DNA from 2 places in the uncultured Tyzzerella sp. genome. Region 2 is predicted to be linked to the other one. Evidence: predicted binding sites of a transcription regulator. Region 2 holds the regulator's gene; the other holds the start of a gene.
What was found. The regulator Rex, encoded in region 2, represses fermentation and respiration genes when NADH is low (regulators of the CRP and FNR family bind a similar motif). The targets are predictions, from matches to a motif close to ATTGTTAANTANTTAACAAT.
Positions count from the first base shown of each region.

Region 1: a site for Rex is predicted at 5,794-5,813, ahead of R5Z65_RS04300 (aminoglycoside phosphotransferase family protein). Genes of this name have one in related genera too.

Region 1 is NZ_CAUWHO010000018.1:991-13,241, forward strand. It holds gene R5Z65_RS04260 (flagellar protein FlgN) at 1-58, shown strand, start outside; gene flgK (flagellar hook-associated protein FlgK) at 83-1,672, shown strand; gene flgK (flagellar hook-associated protein FlgK) at 1,686-3,251, shown strand; gene flgL (flagellar hook-associated protein FlgL) at 3,263-4,288, shown strand; gene R5Z65_RS04280 (flagellar assembly protein FliW) at 4,460-4,924, shown strand; gene csrA (carbon storage regulator CsrA) at 4,926-5,147, shown strand; tRNA gene R5Z65_RS04290 (tRNA-Arg) at 5,178-5,249, shown strand; gene R5Z65_RS04295 (hypothetical protein) at 5,279-5,677, opposite strand; gene R5Z65_RS04300 (aminoglycoside phosphotransferase family protein) at 5,962-7,068, shown strand; gene R5Z65_RS04305 (alpha-mannosidase) at 7,389-10,079, shown strand; gene pflA (pyruvate formate-lyase-activating protein) at 10,255-11,016, opposite strand; gene grcA3 (autonomous glycyl radical cofactor GrcA3) at 11,019-11,258, opposite strand; gene R5Z65_RS04320 (hypothetical protein) at 11,437-11,640, opposite strand; gene pflB (formate C-acetyltransferase) at 11,661-12,251, opposite strand, start outside.
Region 2 is NZ_CAUWHO010000008.1:23,877-36,127, reverse strand. It holds gene R5Z65_RS01885 (ABC-F family ATP-binding cassette domain-containing protein) at 1-575, opposite strand, end outside; gene R5Z65_RS01880 (redox-sensing transcriptional repressor Rex) at 708-1,346, shown strand; gene R5Z65_RS01875 (SseB family protein) at 1,638-2,030, opposite strand; gene R5Z65_RS01870 (leucine-rich repeat domain-containing protein) at 2,051-4,159, opposite strand; gene R5Z65_RS01865 (copper amine oxidase N-terminal domain-containing protein) at 4,799-7,825, shown strand; gene R5Z65_RS01860 (methyl-accepting chemotaxis protein) at 8,153-10,399, shown strand; gene R5Z65_RS01855 (CAP domain-containing protein) at 10,656-11,426, shown strand; gene R5Z65_RS01850 (hypothetical protein) at 11,573-11,959, shown strand; gene R5Z65_RS01845 (stalk domain-containing protein) at 12,014-12,251, shown strand, end outside.

The sequences.
Region 1 (12,251 bases), on a different contig from region 2:
TTCTTTAGGCAATGAGATAAATGTGTCAGATAAAAAAATGTTTGATGCTAAACAATAAAATAAACAAAAAGGAGATAAAATTATGGCATCTATGTCTAGTATTAGTGTAGGGTTAAGTGGGCTTAGAGCAGCACAAGCAGGATTATCTGTAACAGGTCATAATGTGTCTAACTCTAGCGTAATAGGGTACACAAGACAACAAGCTATACAAAATGATTTTTCTTATAGAAATTTAGGGTCAAGTCCTGTTGGTAGTTTAAAAATGCAAGCTGGTCTTGGAACAAATGTTGCTCAAATAAGACAATTAAGAAATAAATTTTATGACAAGGCTTTTCGTGAAGAAAATAGCTTTGGAGGGTATTATTATAAAAAATATACAGCTGGAGAAGAAATAAATAACATTATAGGAGAGCTTCAAAGTGAATATAAAGCTCAAGATGTTATAGCAGATGTTTGGAACTCTCTTAATGAAATAAGCAAGGACCCAGGCGCTATAGAAACAAGGTCTTCATTTATTCAAAGTTGTGTAACGCTTTTAAATAAAATGCAAGATATTAATAAAAGTTTATTTGAGTACCAGTTAAATTTAAATCAACAAGTAAAAAAGGAAGTAGAAACTATAAATAATTTAACTTCTCAAATAGCAGAATTAAACAAGAGTATAGAACAAATAGAGGCAGATGGAAGCAGAGCTAATGATTTAAGAGATGCTAGAAATAATTTGTTAGACGAGCTTAGTGGTTATATAGATATTGAAATTAAGGAAACACCCGTAGGTAATGGTGGTGCTACTAGAATGGATATATTATTCCAAGGAAATGAGCTATTAGTTGGAAATATACAACAAAAAATAGGCCTTAAATATTGCAATGGGGATTATCCTTTTGTAGAGCCTGTTTTTACTAGTAGTAAAGACATATTACCAGCTAGTGATACATCTACACCACTTTTTCCTAATTTAGCACAAGAAGATTTGGGGACTAATTCTTCTAGTACAAAAGGTTCTTTAAAGGGTTTATTAGTTTCTAGAGGTGAAGTTATAGGAAATTTTGATATGAAAGATGACCAAATTGGGAATTTTTCTATACCGAATGTTCAAAAGAAAATTGATACTTTGGTACACGAGATGGTGACTTTATTAAATGAAAAAACTAAAAATGGTTTTGGGTTAGATGGTAATAAAGGGGTAGAAATATTTGTTAGAAAATCTGGTGCAGTAGGAAATGAAACACCAGGTAATTATGCTACATTATATACTCTTGATAACTTAAAAATAAATCCAGCACTATTAGAGGCAGATGGGTATAATAAATTAGGATTTTCTACAAAAGCTGGAGATGTAGGCGATAATTCAATAGTACTTGATATCTTAAACGAATGGAAAAAAGAAAGAGGTAATTTAGAAGGTGCTTCTATAGATGGGTATTACAAAAAAATTATAACAGATTTTGCTGTTAAGATACAAGAAGATAGAGAAAAGTTAGAATCTAAGCTAGGTGTAATAGACCTTGCTCAAAACAAAAGAGTTACTATATCAGGAGTTTCTTTAGATGAAGAGTTAAGTAATATGCTTAAGTTTCAACACGCATATAATTCTGCAGCTAAAATTATAAATGTAATAGATGGTATGATGGATAAGGTAATAAATGGAACAGGTAGAGTAGGAATATAATAGGAGGTAAAATATGGGCTCATCTTTTTTTGAATTTAATATAGCTACATCAGGACTTTTTGCAGCTAGAGCAGGATTAGAATTAACATCACATAATACAGCAAATGTTGCTACTCCTGGATATTCTAGACAATATATAAAACAAAAAGCAGGTATACCTTTAGATAGATATAGCGGTGTAGGTCAGGTTGGGACAGGTACAGTTGTTTACGGTATAGGACAACATAGAGATGTTTATTTGGACCAAAAATATTGGCCACAAATGAGTACACTTGGGGAATATAGCCAAAAGCAATCTCAATTAAGCCTTATGGAAGCATCTCTTAGTGAGATATCTAAAACAGGGTTAACTAATAATGTAAACGACTTTTTTAAATCTATATCAGATTTAGCTTTTACAGCTGATAGCTTAGAGTATAGACAATCTGTTATTAATACAGCTGATACATTGGTTACTAATATTAGAAACCACGCTACAAAGTTAAGACAACAACAAATAGATTTAAATGATGATGTGTATTCACTTGTTGAGCGTATTAATTCTATAGGTACACAAATTTCTAGCCTTAATGAGCAAATATACAAATATGAGTTAGATGGTAATACAGCTAATGAGCTTAGGGACCAAAGGGCTCTTTTAATAGACGAACTATCTAAATATGCAAATGTAGAAGTTAAGGAATATTCTGATAATAGTGGTAGAGAACTTGGAGATAAATATGTTGTATTATTAAATGGTAGCGAATTTGTAAACCATAATGAGTCTAGAAAATTAGAATGTGTTAGAAGAATAGGAACACAACCTATACACCCTAATGACCCACCAGGACTTTATGATGTTAAATGGTCAAATGGAGATGATTTAAACTTAAAAACTCTTACTGGAGAGCTAAAAGGAATATTAGACTTGCGTGATGGAGATAGTGGCGGACCTGGTGGAAACTATAAAGGTATACCTTATTATATAGGTAAATTAAATGAATTTGTAAGAACAATAGCATATGCTATGAACACAGGGAAAAGACTTTCAGATGACGCTGCATTAGAAGGTGTTATAGGCCATCAAGATGGATTTGATATGAATGGGGATAGAGGAGGTCTTTTATTTAGTATGATTGATTCTACAACAGGTAAAACAGTTACTACTATGAATAAGGCCGACTATGATAATATGGATGTATTTAATTTTGCAGTATCTGATGCTATAAAAGAAGACCCTAAAAAGCTTGCAATGTCAAACTCACCAGATAGTACGCAAGAAAGTAATAACAAGGTTGTACTTGGGTTTTTAAATCTTAAAGATAATGTATCTTTATTTGCAGAAGGTGGAGCATACCAGTTTGTTAATGCAATATCTGCAACACTTGGCATAGATACTAAACAAGCTAAAAACTTTACATCTTTTTACACAGATGTTACACAATCTATAGATAACCAAAGAAAACAAGTTTCTGCTGTTAGCATAAATGAAGAAATGTCAAATCTTGTTATGTACCAACATTTATACCAAGTATCATCAAAACTTATAAATGTTATTAACGAAATATACAATACAACAATAAATGGACTTGGAGTTTAGGAGGTTAAAATATGAGAGTAACAAATGGAATGATGTCTAATAGATTGTTAACTAATATTAATAGAAATTTATCTTTATTAGACAGATATAACACTCAAGGGGCAACAGGTAAAAAAATACAAGTTCCTTCTGATGACCCTATTATAGCTAGCCGTTCTTTAAAATTTAGAACAATGCTTTCTGAAGCAGAACAATATGCAAAAAATGCTTCTGATGCTACATCTTGGATAGATTCAACAGAAGTAGTTTTTGGTAATATTAACAAAATATTAACGGATATGAAAGGCTTAATGACTCAAGGGGCCAATGCTACATATACATTAGAGGATAGAAAAAAAATATTAACAGAATATTCTTCTTTACTAGAGCAGTTAGAACAAGAGCTTAATACCGATTATATGGGAAGAAATATATTTTCTGGTTTTAGAACAGATAAAAAGCCGATAGTAAAAGACCCTGCTACTGGTAAAAATGTATTGAATAAAGAGGTATATGGAGACCCTAATGCTGTACCACCTATAGATTCTATAGCAGGGCAACATATAGAGATACAGGTTGGTGCAGGCATAACAGTAAGTATAAATTCTCTTGCAACAGATGTATATACACAAGCAGATTTTAATTCGTTAAGAGGTGGAATAGCGCCTAATGGGCAAACACAATTTGATAGAATTTTAGACTTTTTAAACTCTCCAGCATATTCTAATATGCCGGAAGACCAAAAATTAGCTTGGGAAAAAGACCCTGCTAATGATATTAGAGGAATGATGGAACAAACTATAAAATCTATAGAAGATTACCAATCTAAGTTATCTACACAAGAAACAGATATAGGGATACGTTCTAAACGTGTTGAACTTGTACAAACTAGATTAGAAGATGATAAATTAAATTATAAAACGGTTATGAGCCAAAATGAAGATGTAAATATAGCAGAAGTTATGATGAATTTTAATACAGCAAATGCAGCTTATACAGCTTCATTAAATATAGGTATGAAAATTACACAAATAACATTAGCAGATTATTTAAGATAGTTACATTGTCCTTTTATCTATGATAAAAGGACAATATTTTTAAATAAAATTATATATAACTAAAAATTTTATTTTTAGTTTAAAAGGCATATTATATTTAATAAATTAAATAATAGATATGAAAGCCTATTATTAAATCCATATATAAAATAATTTTTAGAAGGTGTATATATGAAAATAAAAACAAAAATTTTTGGAGAAATAGATATAAATGACGATAAAGTCATATATTTTGAAAATGGGTTACCAGGATTTGAAAATTTAAAAAAATTTTTATTTATGACAGATGAAGATGAAAATAGCCCGTTTTGTTGGTTACAATCTATAGAAGATTTAGATATAGTATTTACTTTATTTGATGTATTTAGATTTTTACCAGACTATAATCCTATTGTAGAAATAGAAAGTTTTGATAAACTAGATAATGATACAGAGGATAGTTTGATGGTTTATTGTATAGCACATATACCAAATGATGTTAAAAATATGACTATAAACTTAAAAGCACCAGTAGTTATAAATGCAGATAATAATAAGGCTAATCAGTTTATATGTAGTAATGAAGAATATCCAATAAAATATTATATTTATAAAGAACTATTAAAAAATCACTCTAATGAAAGCGGTGGTGAATAATATGTTGGCATTAAGCAGAAAAAAAGGCGATTCTATAATTATAGATAATAACATAGAAATAGTTATAATAGATATTTGCAAGGACCAAGTAAAGATAGGTATAAAAGCACCAAAGAGTATACCTGTTTACAGAAAAGAAGTGTTTGAACAAATAACTAATGAAAATAAAGAAGCAGTATTAAATGTAAATGTAAAAGATATAAAAAAATTATTTGACATTTAAATATATTTAAATTATAATTTAAATATATTAGCCCTCATAGTTAAATGGATATAACAAGCCCCTCCTAAGGGCTAGTTGCTGGTTCGATTCCAACTGGGGGTGTAAAAAAAGTAGGCATTTAGCCTACTTTTTTAATTTCTAATACTATCTTTAATATCATTTTTTATATTGTTGTACATATTTTTTTCTTTATTATATATATTGTCAACATCTGAGGATATTTTTCCCTCAGTGTTTTTATTTTCGTTGCCTCTTATATTTTCAGCACCTTTCATACCATCGCCAAATCTATTATTACTAGATTTTTTATATCCGTTAGAATAATTTCTATCATAGGTATTATTATCTAGATTGTAATCTCTAGAGTTGTATTGATATCCATCAAATACACCATTTATATTATTAGATATAGATGAATTTGTTGTAGGTTCTGAGGTATTAGAATTAGAATTATCATTACTATTACCACAACCTGTAATTGATAAACCTGCTAAAATAAAAAATATAGGTAATAATTTATTAAATTTCATATATATATCTCCTTTAAGTATAAATTAATTTTATTTTTTGTATTATGGGAATATTGTTTGCAATTATTAAAATAATAATACTGAAATATAAAGTATTAAATGGATATAAAAGGAATAGTTATTATTTTTTAACAATAGCAATTAATAAAAGGGTATGTATTGACAATTATAGGTTATAATGGTATTATATAAGTTAAATACATAGTTTAGTGTTATAAAAATAAACAAAATCATATATTTATTATAAAAGTAAATGTAGATACCATTTAGCTATGGAGGATAATATGGATATAAAAGAGAAAGTAGAATTAGTTATAAAACAATTTGACTTACAAGGTGAAATAATAGGAAAAAGCACTTTAGAAAAAGGACATATTAATGATACTTTTTGTATTGAATATAGACTAGATAATAATATAATAAAAAGATACATTTTACAAAGAATAAATACAAATATATTTAAAAATGTAGATGAATTAATGGAAAATGTTTTTAATGTTACATCTCATCTTAAAAAGAAAATATTAGAAAATAGTGGAGATGTAGAAAGAGAAACATTAAGTATTATAAAAACAAGAGATGGAAAAAATTACTACAAAAGTGATGAAGGAGATTATTGGCGAGTTTATAATTTTGTAGAAGATACTATTACATATGATTTGGTAGAAAATGTACAAGATTTTTATGAAAGTGCAGTTGCTTTTGGTAATTTCCAGATGCTTTTATCAGATTTTCCAGCAAATACGCTTTACGAAACTATTCCAAATTTTCATAATACAGTAGATAGGCTAGATAAATTAAAAGAGGCAATAAAAAATGATGTTGTTGGTAGAGTAAAAGATGTTAAAGATGAAATAGACTTTGTTTTAGATAGAGAAAAAGATTGTCATATTATATGCGATTTATTAAATAAAAATGAAATACCTCTTAGAGTTACACATAACGATACAAAGCTTAACAACATTTTGATAGATACTAAAACAAAAAAAGCTATATGTGTTATAGATTTAGACACAGTTATGCCAGGTACAGTTTTAAATGATTTTGGAGATTCTATAAGGTTTGGTGCAAGTACTGCTTTAGAAGATGAGAAAGATTTATCTAAAGTAGAATGTAGTATGGAGCTTTTTGAAGCATATACTAAAGGTTTTATAGAAGGAACAAAAGGTAAACTTACAGACAAAGAAAAAGAAATGCTACCTATGGGGTCTAAATTAATGACTTTAGAGTGTGGCATAAGGTTTCTAACAGATTATTTACAAGGAGATACATACTTTAAAATAAGTAGAGAAGGACATAATTTAGATAGAGCTAGAACACAGTTTAAACTTGTTTTGGATATGGAAAATAAATGGCAACAAATGATAGATATAACTAAAAAATATTCTTAATAATCAATTTTTTGAATACTTTATATTCAAAAACAGATATACCTATATATTTTTATTCCTAAAAATTAATACAAACACCTGTATATAATTTTTTCTTTAAAAATATAAGTTATATCTTAATTGATATTAATAAAAATAGCCCAATTATTATTTATATAATAATTGGGCTATTTTTGGTTAAAACTAAATTATAACTTATTATACTTTGTGTTTAAGAAAGATATTATTTATTTGACATAAAATTGATATTTTTATATAATATACCTAAAGATAGATATAGTCTATTTTTATAAAATAAAGATATAAATAGGAGGTAAAATATGAAAAAGGCACACATTATTTCACATAGTCATTGGGACAGAGAGTGGTATTTACCATATGAAAAACATCATATGTTATTAATAGAATTTTTTGATACATTAATAGATACATTGGAAAATGATAAGGATTATAAAAGTTTCCATTTAGATGGGCAAACTTTATTAATAGAAGACTACTTACAAGTTAGACCAGAAAATAAAGATAGGTTAAAAAAATTAATACAAGAAAAAAGAATACACGTTGGCCCTTGGTTTATTTTACAAGATGAGTTTTTAACAAGCAGTGAAGCAAATGTTAGAAATATGCAAATAGGACATCAATTAGCTAGAGAATACGGAGAGGTATGTAAAGTAGGATATTTTCCAGATTCCTTTGGTAATATGGGACAAGCACCTCAAATGCTTAAAAAAGCAGGGATAGACACAGCTGTTTTTGGTAGAGGTGTTAAGCCAACAGGATTTAACAATCAAGTTGGAGATAGCGATACTTATGAATCTCCATATTCTGAAATGTATTGGAAATCAGAAGATGGGTCATCTGTTTTAGGTATACTTTTTGCAAACTGGTATAGTAATGGTATACACGTTCCAACAGATGAGGAAGAAGCTAAAGAATATTGGGCTAAAAAATTAGAAGAGGCATCTAGGTATGCTAGTACATCTCATTTATTATTTATGAACGGTTGTGACCACCAACCAGTGCAAACAGATTTATCTAAAGCTATAGAAACAGCCAAAAAAGTATATCCAGATGTAGAGTTTATACACTCTAATTTTGAAGATTATATTAAAGCTTTAAATACAGAGCTAAGAGAAGATATGGCAACTATTACAGGGGAGCTTAGAAGCCAACAAACAAATGGTTGGTATACACTTGCAAATACTGCATCTTCTCGTATATATATAAAACAAATGAATGCTAAATGCCAAATGTTATTTGAAAAAGTAGCAGAGCCTTTAGCTACTATGGCTTATGCTAATGGCAAAGAATATCCACATCATTTATTTAAATATGGTTGGAAACTTTTAATGGAAAATCACCCACACGACAGTATTTGTGGTTGTAGCGTTGATGACGTTCATAGAGAAATGGTAACAAGATTTGAAAAGGCTGAAAATGTAGCCAAGCATATAATAGATGAAAGCCTTGCTTACTTAAAATCTAAAGTTAACACTAAAAATTTTGAAAATATAAGTAAAGATGCTATACCATTTATTGTTACAAATACAAGTGCTGACAAACGTTCTGGTGTTGTAGAAATAGATGTAGAAGTAGTTAAAAAATACTTTAAAGAAGGTTTCCCTGCTATAATTAAAGAGTTAAATGATATGGAATTACCTACTTATAAAGTTGTAAATGCTAATGGAGAAGAAGTAAATGCAAAAGTAGAGGTTATACCTAACTACTTTAACTATGATTTACCAAAAGATAAATTTAGGGACCCATATATTGCAAAAAGAGTTAAAGTAACTTTAGAAGTTACAGATATGAAATCATTTAGTTTTGAAAGTTTTGCACTTATACCTAACCAACAAAACAAACCTAGTAACCAATATATGGTTAAAGAAAATAATAAAATAGACACACCTTTCTATGAGGTAAACTTTAATGAAGATGGTAGCTTTAACCTTTTAGATAAAGCTAATAACAAAAATTGGAATAGCTTAGGTGTATTTGAAGATTGTGGCGATATAGGTAACGAATATATTTATTTTATGCCAGTGGGAGAAAAACCAATTACTACAAAAGGTGTAAATGCTAAAGTAGAAATAATAGAAAATGAGCCTTATAGAGTTGTTGTAGGCGTTACACATACAATGAAAGTTCCTAAAAAAGCTAATGAAACTTTAGATAAAGAAATACAAGACCTTGTAGAGTTTAAAAATAGAAAAGCTCAGAGGGTAGATGAGTTAATAGAACAAGTTATAACTGTGAAATATACATTTGAAAAATCAAATCCAGTTATTAAGGCAGTAGCTAACTTTAATAATCAAGCATTAGACCATAGAATAAGAGTTTTATTTGAAACTAACTTAGATACTCCACATCATTATGCAGATTCTATATTTGAAGTAGCAAAAAGAGATAATACACCAGATAAGGCTTGGGAAAATCCTTGCAATGCCCAACATCAACAAGCATTTATTAATGTTCATACAGATGAATGTGGATTAACTATTGCTAATAAAGGCTTAAATGAATATGAAATATTAAGAGATGGTAAAAATACTATTGCTGTTACTATCCATAGGGGTACAAGAGAGCTTGGTGACTGGGGTGTATTCTTAACACCAGAAGCACAATGTTTAGGGGAAAGACAAGTAGAATTTGCTATTATTCCTCATAGTAAAGATAAAGATGTTTATAAATCTTACAAATTAGCTTATCAGTACCAAATAGATTGGACTTATGCACAAACTTGTTTACAAGAAGGTACTCTTAATAGTGGGTATCAGTTATTAGATACAAGTCATTTAGAAGTAGCTAACTCTGCTCTTAAATTAAGCTATGATAGTAAATATATTGTTACTAGATGGTTTAACCTTGCAACAGATGATGCTAATTTACAAATAAATACAGATATGAATATTTTTGAATTAGATTTATTAGAAGAAAAAGAAATAAGACAATTAAGCAATGATATTAAACTTGGTAAAAAAGAAATAATTACTTTAGGGTTAAGAAAATAAAACTTATTAATATAATTAAAAAAGCTAATATACATAGTATATTAGCTTTTTTAATTATATTAAGATATTACCTATATTTTTAAAGTAAAAATTATATACGGGTTTTTGTATTAACTTTTATTGGTAAAATTAATAGGAATATCTGTTTTGAATACAAAGTATTCAAAAAATTGATTTATACAGCTTTTAGCTCATTTCTTTTATCTTTTATTCCTTTTAGGATAATTTCTCTAGCTTTTATAGCATCATCTTTTTTAAGGGCAGGTGTACCTTTTAAAGGATATTCTACGCCAATGCTCTCATATTTTACCTCGCCCATTTCGTGATAAGGTAAAACATCTAAAGCTTTAACATTTTTAAGCTCACCTATAAAAAGGCCTAGTTCATATAAATATTTTTCATTAAATGTATACCCGTCTACAACAACGTGTCTAACCCAAATAGGTTGGTTTTTATCGCTTAAATATTTAGCAAAATTTAAAACATTTGTATTAGGTAGAGAGCATAGTTTTTTATGTTCTTCATTATTTATATGCTTTAAATCTAAAAGGATTAAATCTGTAACAGATAAAAGTTTATCCATTTTTTCTATTATTTTTTCGTTACTTTGGTCAAAAACAATTCCTGAGGTATCTAAGCAAGTATGAATATTTTTGGCTTTAGCCTTTTCAAAAAGTTCAGTTACAAAATCAATTTGAAGAAGAGGCTCACCGCCTGTAACGGTAAGACCTCCATCTTTATAATAACTTTTTGTTAAATCATATTGAGCTAGTATTTCATCTGCAGTCATTTTTTTTGTACTTTTATTAACCTCCCAAGTATCAGGATTGTGGCAATAAAGACAACGTAGTGGGCAACCTTGTGTAAATACAACAAATCTAACACCAGGTCCATCTACTGTACCAAAGCTTTCTGTAGAGTGAATATAGCCTTCCATAATTACATCGCTTTATGGAATGTTCTGTTGATTACGTCGTCTTGTTGTTCTTTAGTAAGTTTGATAAAGTTTACAGCGTAACCAGAAACACGGATTGTTAATTGTGGATATTTTTCAGGATGAGCTTGAGCATCTAATAAAGTTTCTTTAGAGAAAACGTTTACGTTAAGGTGGTGTCCACCGTGCTCAGCATATCCATCTAACATTGCTACTAAATTATCTACTTGTTGACTATTTGACATAATAAAATCCTCCTAAATTATATAAAATTTTTATTAGTTGAGTGTAAACACTCAAAATTTAGCTATATATAAAATTTATTAGCTAACAAAATTAATATAAATGGGATATAATTTTAAAATTATATCTTACTTATTATATCCCATTTAATAATAAATACTTATTAAATAAAGTTAATAATTATTTATCTTCTTCTACACCTTCAAACAGAGTGGGTACTCTACAAGCCATATTGCCAGAACAACAATCTGAGCTATTGGCTATATCAACTTTTTTTGAATTAATATCATTGCCATTTACTTCAATATTCATATGGCCACCATCTTTAGTAATAAATTTATCAAGCATAGCAATTATATCATCAATTCTTTTATCATTATCCATAATAACACCTTCTAGGCTAATTATTTATCAAGCTCTATATCTAAATCTCCAACAAATACTTGGTCTTCTTTACCAAGAGCACCAGGTATAATAGAGAATGTATTAGATATACCATCTTGAGCGTCCATAAATGGTAATTTTGCAACAGAAGCTAAACTTGCAACAGCACCGTGGCTATCACGACCGTGCATTGGGTTAGCACCAGGAGCAAAAGGTTCGCCAGCTTTTCTACCACAAGGAGTAGAACCAGTAGCTTTACCATAAACAACGTTTGATGTAATAGTTAAGATAGATGTAGTAGGGATACCTTCTCTATAAGTTTGGTTCATTCTTACATATTCCATAAATGTATGAACAAGCTCAACAGCAATACTATCTACTCTATCATCATTGTTACCATATTTAGGGAAATCACCTTCAACTTCGTAGTCAACAGCAATACCATTTTCATCTCTAATAGCCTTAACTTTAGCATATTTTATAGCAGATAATGAGTCTGCCACAACTGAAAGACCAGCTATACCAGTTGCAAACCAACGTGTAACGTGTCTATCGTGTAATGCCATTTGAAGTCTTTCATAGCAGTATTTATCGTGCATATAATGAATAAC
Region 2 (12,251 bases):
AGGTGATTAGTAGGCTCATCTAATAATAAAATATCTGGTTCTTCTAACAATATTTTACCAAGAGCAATACGTGTTTTTTGACCACCAGAAAGAAACTTTATTTGTTTATAAAAATCATCTTCTACAAAGCCAAGCCCTTTTAATACCCCTTTAATACGGCTATTATAGTTAAAAGAGTTATTTTCTGCAAGGTATGTAGATATTTTATCATATTCTTTAATAAATAAGTCAAGCTCATCATCTTTAGATATGCTCATTTTTTCTTCTAATTCCCTAAGTTTAAATTCCATATCTATTATATTAGAAAATACTGTTAAAAGCTCATCAAAAAGAGAGTTATCTTCATTAAGATTAAGTGTTTGAGAGAAATAACCAATTTTAGTATTTTTTGGGATATTTATATCGCCACTATCTTTAGATATTTCTCCTGTTATTATTTTAAATAAAGTTGACTTTCCGGCTCCATTAACACCAACTAAAGCAACTCTGTCTTTTTCATTTATATTAAAAGATATATTATGCAATATATTTGTTATACCAAATGATTTATTAATATTATTACAAGAAAGAATCATCTTTTGCCTCCTATAAAAAAATTACTTATAATAAGTATAACAAAAAATAATAATTTTTAAAAGACTAAACATTGACAAAAACAAAACAAAGTTGTATAATCTTGTTAAAACATTGTTAAAGGAGTGGTGTTAATGGACAAAAAAGTATCTTTAGCTGTGATTAAACGTTTACCTAGATATTACAGATTTTTAGGAAACTTATTAGATGATGGTATAACAAGGATATCTTCTAAAGATTTAAGTCAAAAGATGAATGTTACAGCATCACAAATAAGGCAAGATTTAAATAATTTTGGGTGTTTTGGACAACAAGGGTATGGATACAATGTAGAGCTTCTATATGAAGAAATAAAAGAAATACTAGGATTAAATAAAACCTACAATTTAGTTATATTAGGTGCAGGTAAGATAGGTCAGGCTTTATTAAACTATGTTGAATTTGAAAAAAGAGGATTTAATTTTATAGGTATATTTGATGTAAACTCTGATGTTATAGGTACAAAAATAAGAGATTTAGAAGTAAAGGACATAATAGAGCTAGAGCAATTTACAAAGGATAACATTGTAGATATAGCTGTTTTGGCTGTACCTGGTACTAATGCTTATGATTTATATAAAAATGTAGTATCTTATGGTATAAAAGGGATATGGAATTTTTCAAATACAGAGCTGACAAATAAAGACGGAGTTATAGTAGAAAATGTACATTTGACAGATAGCTTAATGACATTAGCATACAAATTTAATTCTAATGACTTTATAGAAGATTAAAGAGCCAAGTATTGTACTTGGCTTTGAGGTTGTAGACTTTGTCTACAACCTCTTCAAAAAAATAACAAGTTTATTTTTTTGAGATACTGTAAGAAAAAAGCCGATTTCTTCGTACAAGGGCTAAAGCACCTAGAAATCTGGCTTTTACACAATCCAAGGCAAAGCCTTGTCTTGTGATTAAAATTTTTATATCCTATAAATAGGATATAAAAATGAAAAAATTTATTTTAATATTATTTTTTTTTACAGTCTGAGAGCCAAGTATGTTACTTGGCTCTTTTTGTATAAAAATTAAATAATAGTTTCTTTAGGGATAAACAAGGCATCATCACCTATGTTAATAACAAACCCTTTAGCATCTGTATCTATAGTAGTAAGCATATAATGAAAATCTTTAATTGTAGCTTCTATAGCTGTAAAAGGATTTTCTTTTTTAAATTTATTAAATTTTTCCCAGTCTGTAAAAGCTAAGAAAAGCTTAGTATTTTCTGAATCCTCGATATGTATAAAGGATACATCAGAATTTTGTAAAGTACTATCAGCATTTTTGTTTAATATAACAACAGGGGATAAAAATTTTGTATTATTAATTTCTTGCTCAAATATTTTAGAATTTTCATCTGTTTGATTTTGTAATAAATTTTTCATAGCGTTTAAAAAGCTATCTGTAGAAACATTAGACATATTGTACACCTCATTTATTATTATTTTTTATTATTATTTTGTTGTACAGGTGGCTTATATTCTTGTAAAAGATTTTGCCAGTTACCAACATTAGAATCTAATAGGTAAGATTTATAATTGTTATAGCTATTTATAGGTACAACAATTTTTTGCAAGTTATTAGAGCCTATAAACATATTATATCCAAAAGACTCATTTTGTAAAGCATTAAATTGAACATTTTTTAAATTATTGCAATAAGCAAAAGCTAAATCTCCAATATTTTTTAATGTAGACGGTAATACAACATTTTGTATGTTAGTACCTTTAAATGCCTCGTTGCCAATATTAGTTACACCTTCTTTTATAGTAATGTTACTAACAGATGAGTTTAAAAAGGCTTGATTTTTTATATTTTCTACATTAACTCCAATTGTAAGGTTAGATATATTAGCTTGTTGGAATGCACGTTCTTCTATAGTTTTTGTTTTATCTGGTATAGTAAAGCTATTTAAAGATTTTCCAGTAGGGTATTTTATAAGTACAGTTTGGTCTTTATTAAACAAGATGTTATTGTAAGAAGAATAGTTGTTATTTGTATTATCAACTGAAAAGCCGTCTATTTTAGGGGTATTATCAAAGGCATTATTACCTATTTTTTCTACATTTTTTTCTAATTTAATAAAGCCATATAGGTTTTCTGCATTAGCAAATGCAAAAGGTTTTATTTCTTTAACAGAGTAAGGCACATTAACATTAACTAAAGATTTTTTTGGTGGAAACTTAATTAATACATCTTTATTTTTATTGTATAATATACCGTTTTCTGAAGAAAAGTTTTCGTTTTTTTCTTCAACATTAATTGTATCTATAGAGTATGCAATATTTAGAGCATCACCTTTAATAGATGTAGTTTCTTGTGGTATGTTTATATAAGGTATTTCTCTTTTAGGTGGTACATAAACAAGCTTTGTTTTGTCATTTGTAAATAAAATATTATCTAAAGTTTTAAAATGTGAGCTTTTATCAGAAGAAACATTAGCTATATTATTACACCCATAAAAAATGTTATTACCTAAATTTTTTAAATCTCTAGTAAAGTCAAGTTTTGTTAAAGATGAGCAATTTAAAAATGCTTCATCTTGTATAGACTGTAATTTTGCATTAAAAGTTAAATTTTTTAAATTTTTGCAGTTTGCAAAGGCTTGAAAATCTATAGATAGTAGATTTTCTGGAGCAGAGAAGCTCTCAATCCCAGAGTCTGTAAAGGCAAAACGTTCTATATTAGAGAGAGTGTCTTTAAAAATAACAGTTTTTAAATTTTTTGCACCATAGAAAGAATACTCTGGTAAAGATTTTATTCTATAAGGTATTTCTATTTTTTTTATGTTACTTTTATAGAAAGTAGCTTTTCCCATTTTTTCTAGATATGTAGAAAGGGATATATTTTCTATAGAAGAATTTGCAAAAGCATAATCTCCTAAAGTTTTTAGCTTAACTATGCCAGACACTTCTTTTAATTTTTTAGTTTTATAAAAAGCATAAGGGCCTATCTCCTCTAAGCTAGAGTTTGTTACAAAATGCTCTAAGTTTTTATTGTTATAAAAAGCACCTTCTTGTATTTTTTTTACATCAAAAGGCATATTATATGTTTTATCAAGTTTGCCTGCAGGGTATGTAATAAGGGTATCTTTGTTAACATTAAAAAGAACACCATTTATTGTTGCATATTTATTGGCACCTGGTATAACTTTTATTTCTTTAAGGTTTTGGCAATCTGTAAAAGCGTGAGAACCGATATTTTTAATAGTATTAGGTATAGTAACTTTTTCTATAAAGTTATTTTGATAAAAGGCAGAAGGCTCTATATTATCTACATAATAATTTTTACCTTGATAAACAACATTTTGTGGTATAACAAGCTCTTTTTCTTTAAAGTTTTTACCACTAATTATAGAAACATATCCTTTTAATGTTTCTTTTGGAGATTGTGTAATGCTATATGTTATACCATTTATAATAAAGCTATTTTCTTTTTTTGATTCTGTATGCTTTATAGGTAGATTTATATTTAAAGGGGTAGCAAATACAGATAAAGAATAAGGAAAGCTAAAGGCTATACATAAAGCCAAAGCGACATATTTTTTCATATTAACACCTCGTTTGTTTTTATATTAATTAAAGTTTTTAAACTATAATTTTTAAACTATAACATAAAAATATTATAGCATATATAATGTAATAACACAATGATTTAGACTTAATAATAAAATGAAAATTTGCTTAATTTTATTGATATATACACATAAGAAAATTATATTTTAAATAATATTTTTATAAAGATATTTATACGTTATATTATTTTAAGGGGATAGGCAAAACAGGATATTATAATGAAAATATGATAAATACTAGAGTTTTAAATGTATAATTATTACGAAAATATAACGAATATTACACATAAATTACAAATAGCCTTAACCTATTGCAAAAAGATTTGATAGGTGTTATATTATATACAAGCAAGGCAAACAAATAAAAAATTAGATAAAACCTAAATTTAAAAATTAAGATTTAAAACATATATAACAACAGTTTTAATATTTTTAAAAATTAGTTTTATAGGGGTTAGGTATAACCTTAAAACATTATTATATTACAAATATTACAATAATGTTACATCTCATTAAATGATATTGACTAGATAAGTTTGCAATGCTATAATGTAAGCACAGTGGTTAACTAATAAAATTAGTTATTAACTTGAATTATTTAGGAGGAATTTTAAAATGAAAAGAAAAATTGCTATATTATTATCAGCTATGATGGTTACAAGTGCAATGCCTATGACTGCAAGTGCAGCTCAATTAAAAGCTGATGGTGTATTAAACACTACTTTTGCTAAAGCAAACGAAACTATCGATGCAGAAGCAAGCAAATACACTTCTTACAAAACTGTTGATGAGTTAAAAAGTAGAAAAAGCGTTGTTAAAGTAGCTCTTAACAATGACGGTACTAACAATATTGGTGATAAAGTTACTTTTAAAGTAGAACTTGAAAACGGTACTTTTGATGAAAATCACAAAGAAAGATATGAATATAAAAACAGTAACAGTCTTAAAGCAGTAGATTATACTACAGCTATGAAAGGAGCATCAGATTTAAAAACTGTTTATACAAATATAGGCAAAACTGATGTTAACAATGCAAGTGTTACAATAGGTAATGATAAAGAAATTGATACAGCACCAGGCTATGAAGGGCTTAGAGATGCTATAGCTAGTCTTAAAGAAGAAGACTTTAAACTTGGTGGTGGAACAATTGAAGATAAAGCTACTTTTATGGCACACGAAAAAATTGCTCCAGCTATAGCTAATCTTAAAAAAGCTATAATAGAAAAAGAAACTAAATATGTAGCAGAATTAGCTCATATTCCTTATGAGATAGAAATTAATAACCCAACAACTGCTACAATTACAGTTCCTAATTTAAATCTTAGTGATGCTGATAAAGGCATAACTATGGAAAAATCTAAAATTGTAAAAGAAAGTAACATTGATATTAAGTTTAAACAAAATTCTGGTACTGAATTACAAGACAGTGATTATACTTGGTTAAACTTGAAAAACAGTGGAACTAAAGAAATTAAAAAAGTTGATGTTACAAATGATGCAGTTGAATCAAACGACAAGATTAAAGTAGAAAATCCTTATGTTGCTTTACCTTTAGGTGCAGTAATAGCTGATGGTAATGCCCCTGTTAAAGCTAAAATTACTTCAGATTATAATGATAAAGTTGTAGGTGGAGAATATACTCTTACTTCTTCTGTACAAGAAGGTGACACTCAGTTAGTATATAGCAGCAACAACATTAAATCTTTTGAAGATTATGGTAAATTAGGTCCTATCGTTATTAAAGAAAACGTTAGAAATACAATTGGTACAACATCTTCTAAACACGATGAAGCTACTTTAACTTTAAGAGTTAATGGTGGATTTAGATTTAAAACAGGTGCTAATGCAAGTGATTCTGTTGAATTCTTTAATGACAAAACAGGTGAAAAATTAACTGCAGATATTAAATCTACTGGTTATGGATTTAGCGGTAACGATTCTGTTCTTAAAGTTAAAGTAAGTGGATTAGGTGAAAATCGTGCTTTACCAACAGGTATTAGAATTGACGGTTTATTTGTAGAAGCGAATAATAGCAAAAACTTTGGTGATGTAGAACTTTCTGTATCTGGTGATGGTATCACTAGCCAAAACAAAGTTGTTGCTAAAAGAGCAGAGTTAGGATTTAAACTTGAAACTTTAAAAGATCCTATGGAAATCATCTCTGGTAGACACTACAAAAAAGATGAAACAAATATGTCTGAAAAAGACAACACTACTGTAGAAGTTAAATTCTCAGAATCTATCCCTAATACTTTAGTAGAATCTAGAGCTTTAGATTTTGTTGTTCCAGAAGGCGTTAAAATCGTAGGTGCGGAAATTAGCAAAGAAAACAACTTTACTGAAAAACCAGAATCTAGTGATTTTGAAATCGTTGAAAATGGTAAAGTTTTAAGACTTAAAAGAGATTCTTACCAAGTTAAACAAAGCGATGCAAACACAAACATTTTAGCTAACTTTGTATTAAAACTTGACTTATCTGTAGACCCAGGTTTCAAAGGTGATATTAAACTTGGTGTAACAGGTGGTGGACAAAGCAATGTTGTAGAAACAGTTGTTGCTAAAGCAGTTGTTCCATTTGAAATTAAAACAACTACTACAAAAGCTAACATAGGTTACCAAGATTACAACACTGCAGATATCGTTATTACAGAAGCTAGACCAGGTATGTTCTTAGAAGATAGAATTGCTACTTTAGAACTTGCAGCTCCTTATGGTACTCAAGAATTAGGTTTCTCTAATGCTAAATTTGAAATAAGCGGTGGCGAATTAGAAGTTAAAGAAAAAGAATTTGGTGCTAAAAAAGGTGTAATTGAATTTAAAATTAACAAAGCTTCTTATAAAAACCCATCTACAATAACAATCAAAGATGTTAAAGTAGGTACTACACGTTCTGTACCATTTGGTGCTTATGACTTAAAATTAGGTGGTGCAGCTGTTATCAATAACTTTAACTCAGAAGTTAAAGATGATAAATCATTTGATATAACTTCTAAAAACGAAAATTTAGTTAACCAAGATAACGTAAGAACTTATGACTTTAAAGGATATTTAGATGTTATCACTGAACCAGGTACTTTTGACCAAGTAGTTAAAGTAAGTGTTGGTGAAAAAACTATCCTTCTTGGTGACCAAGCAATTGATATGGATGTAGCTCCTTATATCCAAGCATCAAGCAACAGCACAATGGTTCCTTTAAGATTTGTTTCTGTAGCTTTAGGTGTAGATACAGCTAATGCTACAAATGCAGATGAATCTAGCAAAATTGCATTTGATGCAAACACTAAAACTACTACAATCTACTACGGTGCAGGTACTGGCCAAAAAATTATTCAATTCCAAGCTGGTAGCAACATTATGACAGTAGATGGTACTAAAATACCTATGGAGTTCGGTGTTAAAGCTGAAATAAAAGACGGTAGAATGTTTGTTCCTTTCAGAGCTTTAGGTCAAGCTTTAGGTGTAACTGTTGATTGGGATGCAGATACTAGAACTGCTATCTACAACAAAGATCATGGTAGAAATGCTAAAATGACAGAAACAACTACTGAAAGTACAACTGCTTCTGATACAACAACAGAAACAACTACTGAAAGCACAACTGCTTCTGATACAACAACAGAAACAACTACTGCTAAAAACTAATTTAATCTTTTGATTAATTTTTAAGCCTCCCAAAAGGGAGGCTTTTTAATTGATATAAATTAATATATGACTTATTTTTTTAAAATAAAAAGGATAAATACGTTTCAAGTTTTATTTTTTATGCCGAAAAGATTTAGGAATACCTGTTTTTAGATACAAAGTATATAAAAAAGATTTACTTTAATTAATGGGGGTTATATTTAAATTTACTAATTAAAAAAATTTTTATTGATAAAATTAAAAAAAATGCTATAAATAGTTGAAAAATATAAAAAAAGGGTGTAAAATAGTAACATAAATAAAATATATTCTACAAGGAGAGGTATAATGAAAAAAATACGAAATTTAAAGCTTTATATTAAATTTTTAATTACTTTTGGGACAATATTAGTACTTGTATTAATATTAGGAATAACAGGTATAGTTACCTTAAATTCTACTAGTAAGACATATTACAATTCTATAACATCTAATGATGATGTTTTGGCAGAAGGTATGGACCTTACACAGAATATGGCAGATATGAGACGTTTAATTACTCTTATTGCATATAGAAATAGTTTGACAGAACAAGAAAATACACAGATAGAAACTTTATACCAAAATACTAAAACAGCAGGACAAAATTACTTAAACGAAATGAAACTTATAGAAGAAACTGGTAAAGATAGAACACAAAACATTGCTTCAATGGAAAATATATTAAAATCTTTAGAGCAGTATTATGCTTTATACGAGCAGATTAGAGAAGCGATATTAAGTAATAATGAGGTTTTAGCTAAACAGATACTTTCTGAAATGACAAAATTAGGAACAGAAATTATTGAGGGTGCTTATACAGCTCAAAGAGAAGCTTTTGATATCCTTATACAAGAAACAGAAGGTGTTAAAGAGTTTGCACGTTTTCAAACTATAATTTTATTTTTAATATTTATAGTTATAGTTATTGTAGGTTCTATATTTGGATTTACTCTTTCTCGTATTATTAGAAAACCGATAGAAAGATTAAGAGATGTTGCATTAGAAGTGTCTAAAGGTAATTTAGATGTGCAATGCAGCACTAATGCTAAAGATGAAATAGGGGATTTATCTAATGCTATATCAAATATGTCTACTACATTTAATGGTATATTAATGGATATAAATGAGTTATCTAGCCAGTTAGATAAAGGTAATGTAAATTATAGAATAAATGAAGATAGATATGAGGGTGCTTTTAAAGAAGCAATAATTTCTATCAATAATGCTACTAATAATTTAGTAGAAGATTGTTTATACATAGTTAGTGCAATAAAAGAATTTGGAGAAGGTAATTTTGACTTTAAAGTTAAAGATTTTCCTGGTGATAAAGCTATTATAAAAGAAGAAGTTTTGGCAGTGCAAAATGCTTTAAAAAGTGTATCAAATGATATATCAAATCTTATAAATGCTGCTAGTGACGGTAACTTAGAATTTAGATTAGACACTTCTAGTTATATTGGACAATGGAAGGAAACTACAGATTCTTTAAACCAATTTGTAGAAAATGTAGTTATACCTATTAAAGAAACTCAAAATGCACTTAACCAGTTCTCAATAGGTAATTTCTCTCACAGAATAACTAATGAATATAAAGGTGAATTTAATAATATTAAACAAACAGTAAATTATACTGCAGAGACTATTGGGTCTTATATATCAGAAATTTCTGATGTATTAAACGAAATGGCACATAAAAACTTTGACCTTTATATTGATAGAGATTATCTTGGAGATTTTGAGCTAATAAGAAAATCTGTAAATTTAATTATTAATAACCTTAATGTACTTACAAAAGATATTATAGTATCTTCAGAAAAAGTATCTGCAGGTTCTAAACAAATATCAGAATCTAGTATATCTCTAGCAGAGGGGGCTACTAAACAAGCAGAAGCAGTAGAACAACTTAACTCTAATATAAAATTTATATCTCAACAAGCTACAGATAATGCCGAAAATTCTGAAAAAGCTAATGAGCTTGCTTTACAGGCTAAAAATAGTGCCGATGATGGAAGTCAGCAAATGGATAATATGCTTATAGCTATGGAAGAAATAAATAATGCTTCTAATAGCATATCTAACATAATTAAAGTAATAGATGATATTGCTTTCCAAACAAATATACTTGCTCTTAATGCTGCCGTTGAGGCCGCTCGTGCAGGAGAGCACGGTAAAGGCTTTGCCGTTGTAGCAGAAGAAGTTAGAAACCTTGCTGCTAGAAGCCAACAAGCTGCTAGAGAAACAACTGAGCTTATAGGTAGCTCTGTAGAAAAAGTTGCAGAAGGCTCTAAAATAGCTAACAATACAGCTGAATCCTTAGTTAATATAGTAAAACAAATAGAAGAAATATCTTCGCTTATAGAAGCATCTACTAAATCTTCTAAAGAGCAAGAAAAATCTATAGATGAAGTTACTATTGGTATACAACAAATTGCTACTGTTACTCAAAATAACACTGCTACAAGTGAAGAGGCAGCAGCAGCATCTCAAGAACTTGCAACACAAGCAGAGATATTCTATTCTTCTGTTTCAGACTTTAAATTAAAAGAAGATTAATAAATTTTTTAATACAAAAATAAAAAAGTATTTACTTTATAGTAAGTACTTTTTTTATATTTTTATTACAAAATTTCCAATAATTAATTATTTACAATTATGTTACAATGTAGTATTATGTATATAGATAAAGAAAACAACAAAAATTTATACATAAAATATTGATTTTTATAAAGGATAATACATACTATATAGAGCAAATTGGATATATAAAAAGATATAATAACATAAATTACATATTGAAAGGATAATTATTATGAAAAGATTTTTATTAACAACTTTTGCTTTAACTTTATTTTCAACAGCAAGTGTATTTGGAGGTACTAACACTCTGAATAACGATATTTCAAAATTTTTAACTATTAACGGAAAACCAATTAAGAATTTTAGCTATAACGAACAAAATAATAATGTAAATAATAGTATTAATAATACAAATAATAATTGCACAAATAACAATATAAATAGCAATGTAGATAATAATACAAGTAATAATTGTACAAATAACAATTGTGTAAACAATAATATAAATAACAATAAAGATAACAACATAAATAATAACAATAACACAAATAATAATAACACAAATAGCAATAATAATATACAACAGAAACCTAATAAACCAACAGAAAATAATAATAATGTAAATAACTCTGTATCTAACATAGAACAAGAAGTAGTTAATCTTGTTAATGCAGAAAGAAAAAAGGCTGGCTTATCACCACTTAAAATAGACACAGAACTATCTAACGTGGCAAGACTAAAATCTCAGGATATGAAAAATAAAGGATATTTTTCTCATACATCTCCTACATATGGTTCGCCTTTTGATATGTTAAAACAATTTAACATTACATATAAAACTGCTGGAGAAAATATTGCTAAAGGACAAAAAACAGCACAAGATGTTGTAAATGCTTGGATGAACTCTGAAGGACATAAAAGAAATATACTTAGTAAGTCCTTTACTCATATTGGTGTTGGACATATATCAAGCCATTGGACACAATTATTTATATCTAAATAAACATTTTTTGTATAAGGTATAAACTAAATAGGCTCTAATATTAAAGTAATAAACTTTATATTAAAGCCTATTTTTTAGTATAAAATAAATTTAAAATTATATTTATAAAGAATAAAATGTGTGCTATAATTTTAATATATATTTATATGAAAGTTGGTGTTATTATGAAAAGTATAGAGTTTTTAAATTTTAGAGAGGTTATATTTTGTATAGTAATATCTTTTTTTATACTTATAATTTTAAAATCTTTTTTATTTTTTAGAAAATTATCGTTAGAATGTGAGTACCCTATAAAACTTTTTGATACTATGCTTAAAGAGTTTTATTTAATGTTCCCTAAAGAGGTTATAATGTTTAGGGGGGATATATATAAAAGAGGTATGTTTGTAAAAATTACTACTTTACATAAAAAAATATATGAAGGTGAATTTATAGGATTTAATGGAAAAGATATGATATGTATTGTTACAAAAACAGCAATAGTAACTAACCGTATAAGGAATATAAAAGATATTATATTAATAAAAAAATAAACTTATTAATAAGATATATCGTATATAATATTGATAAGTTTAGGAGGTATGAAAATGAAAAAAAATATAAAAATGTTTTTAATATGTACAGCGTTATCTACATTATTTTTATCAAATAGTGTTTATGCTTATGAAAATAAATATGTATCTGTAAATATAGATAATATGTTACAACCTGTAAAATCTAATGTTATAAATAAACAAGGGTATACATTAGTTGCTTTTAGAGATTTATTTGAAATGTTAGATGCAGATGTAGACTGGAACAATGTAAAAAGAAATATAACAGTAA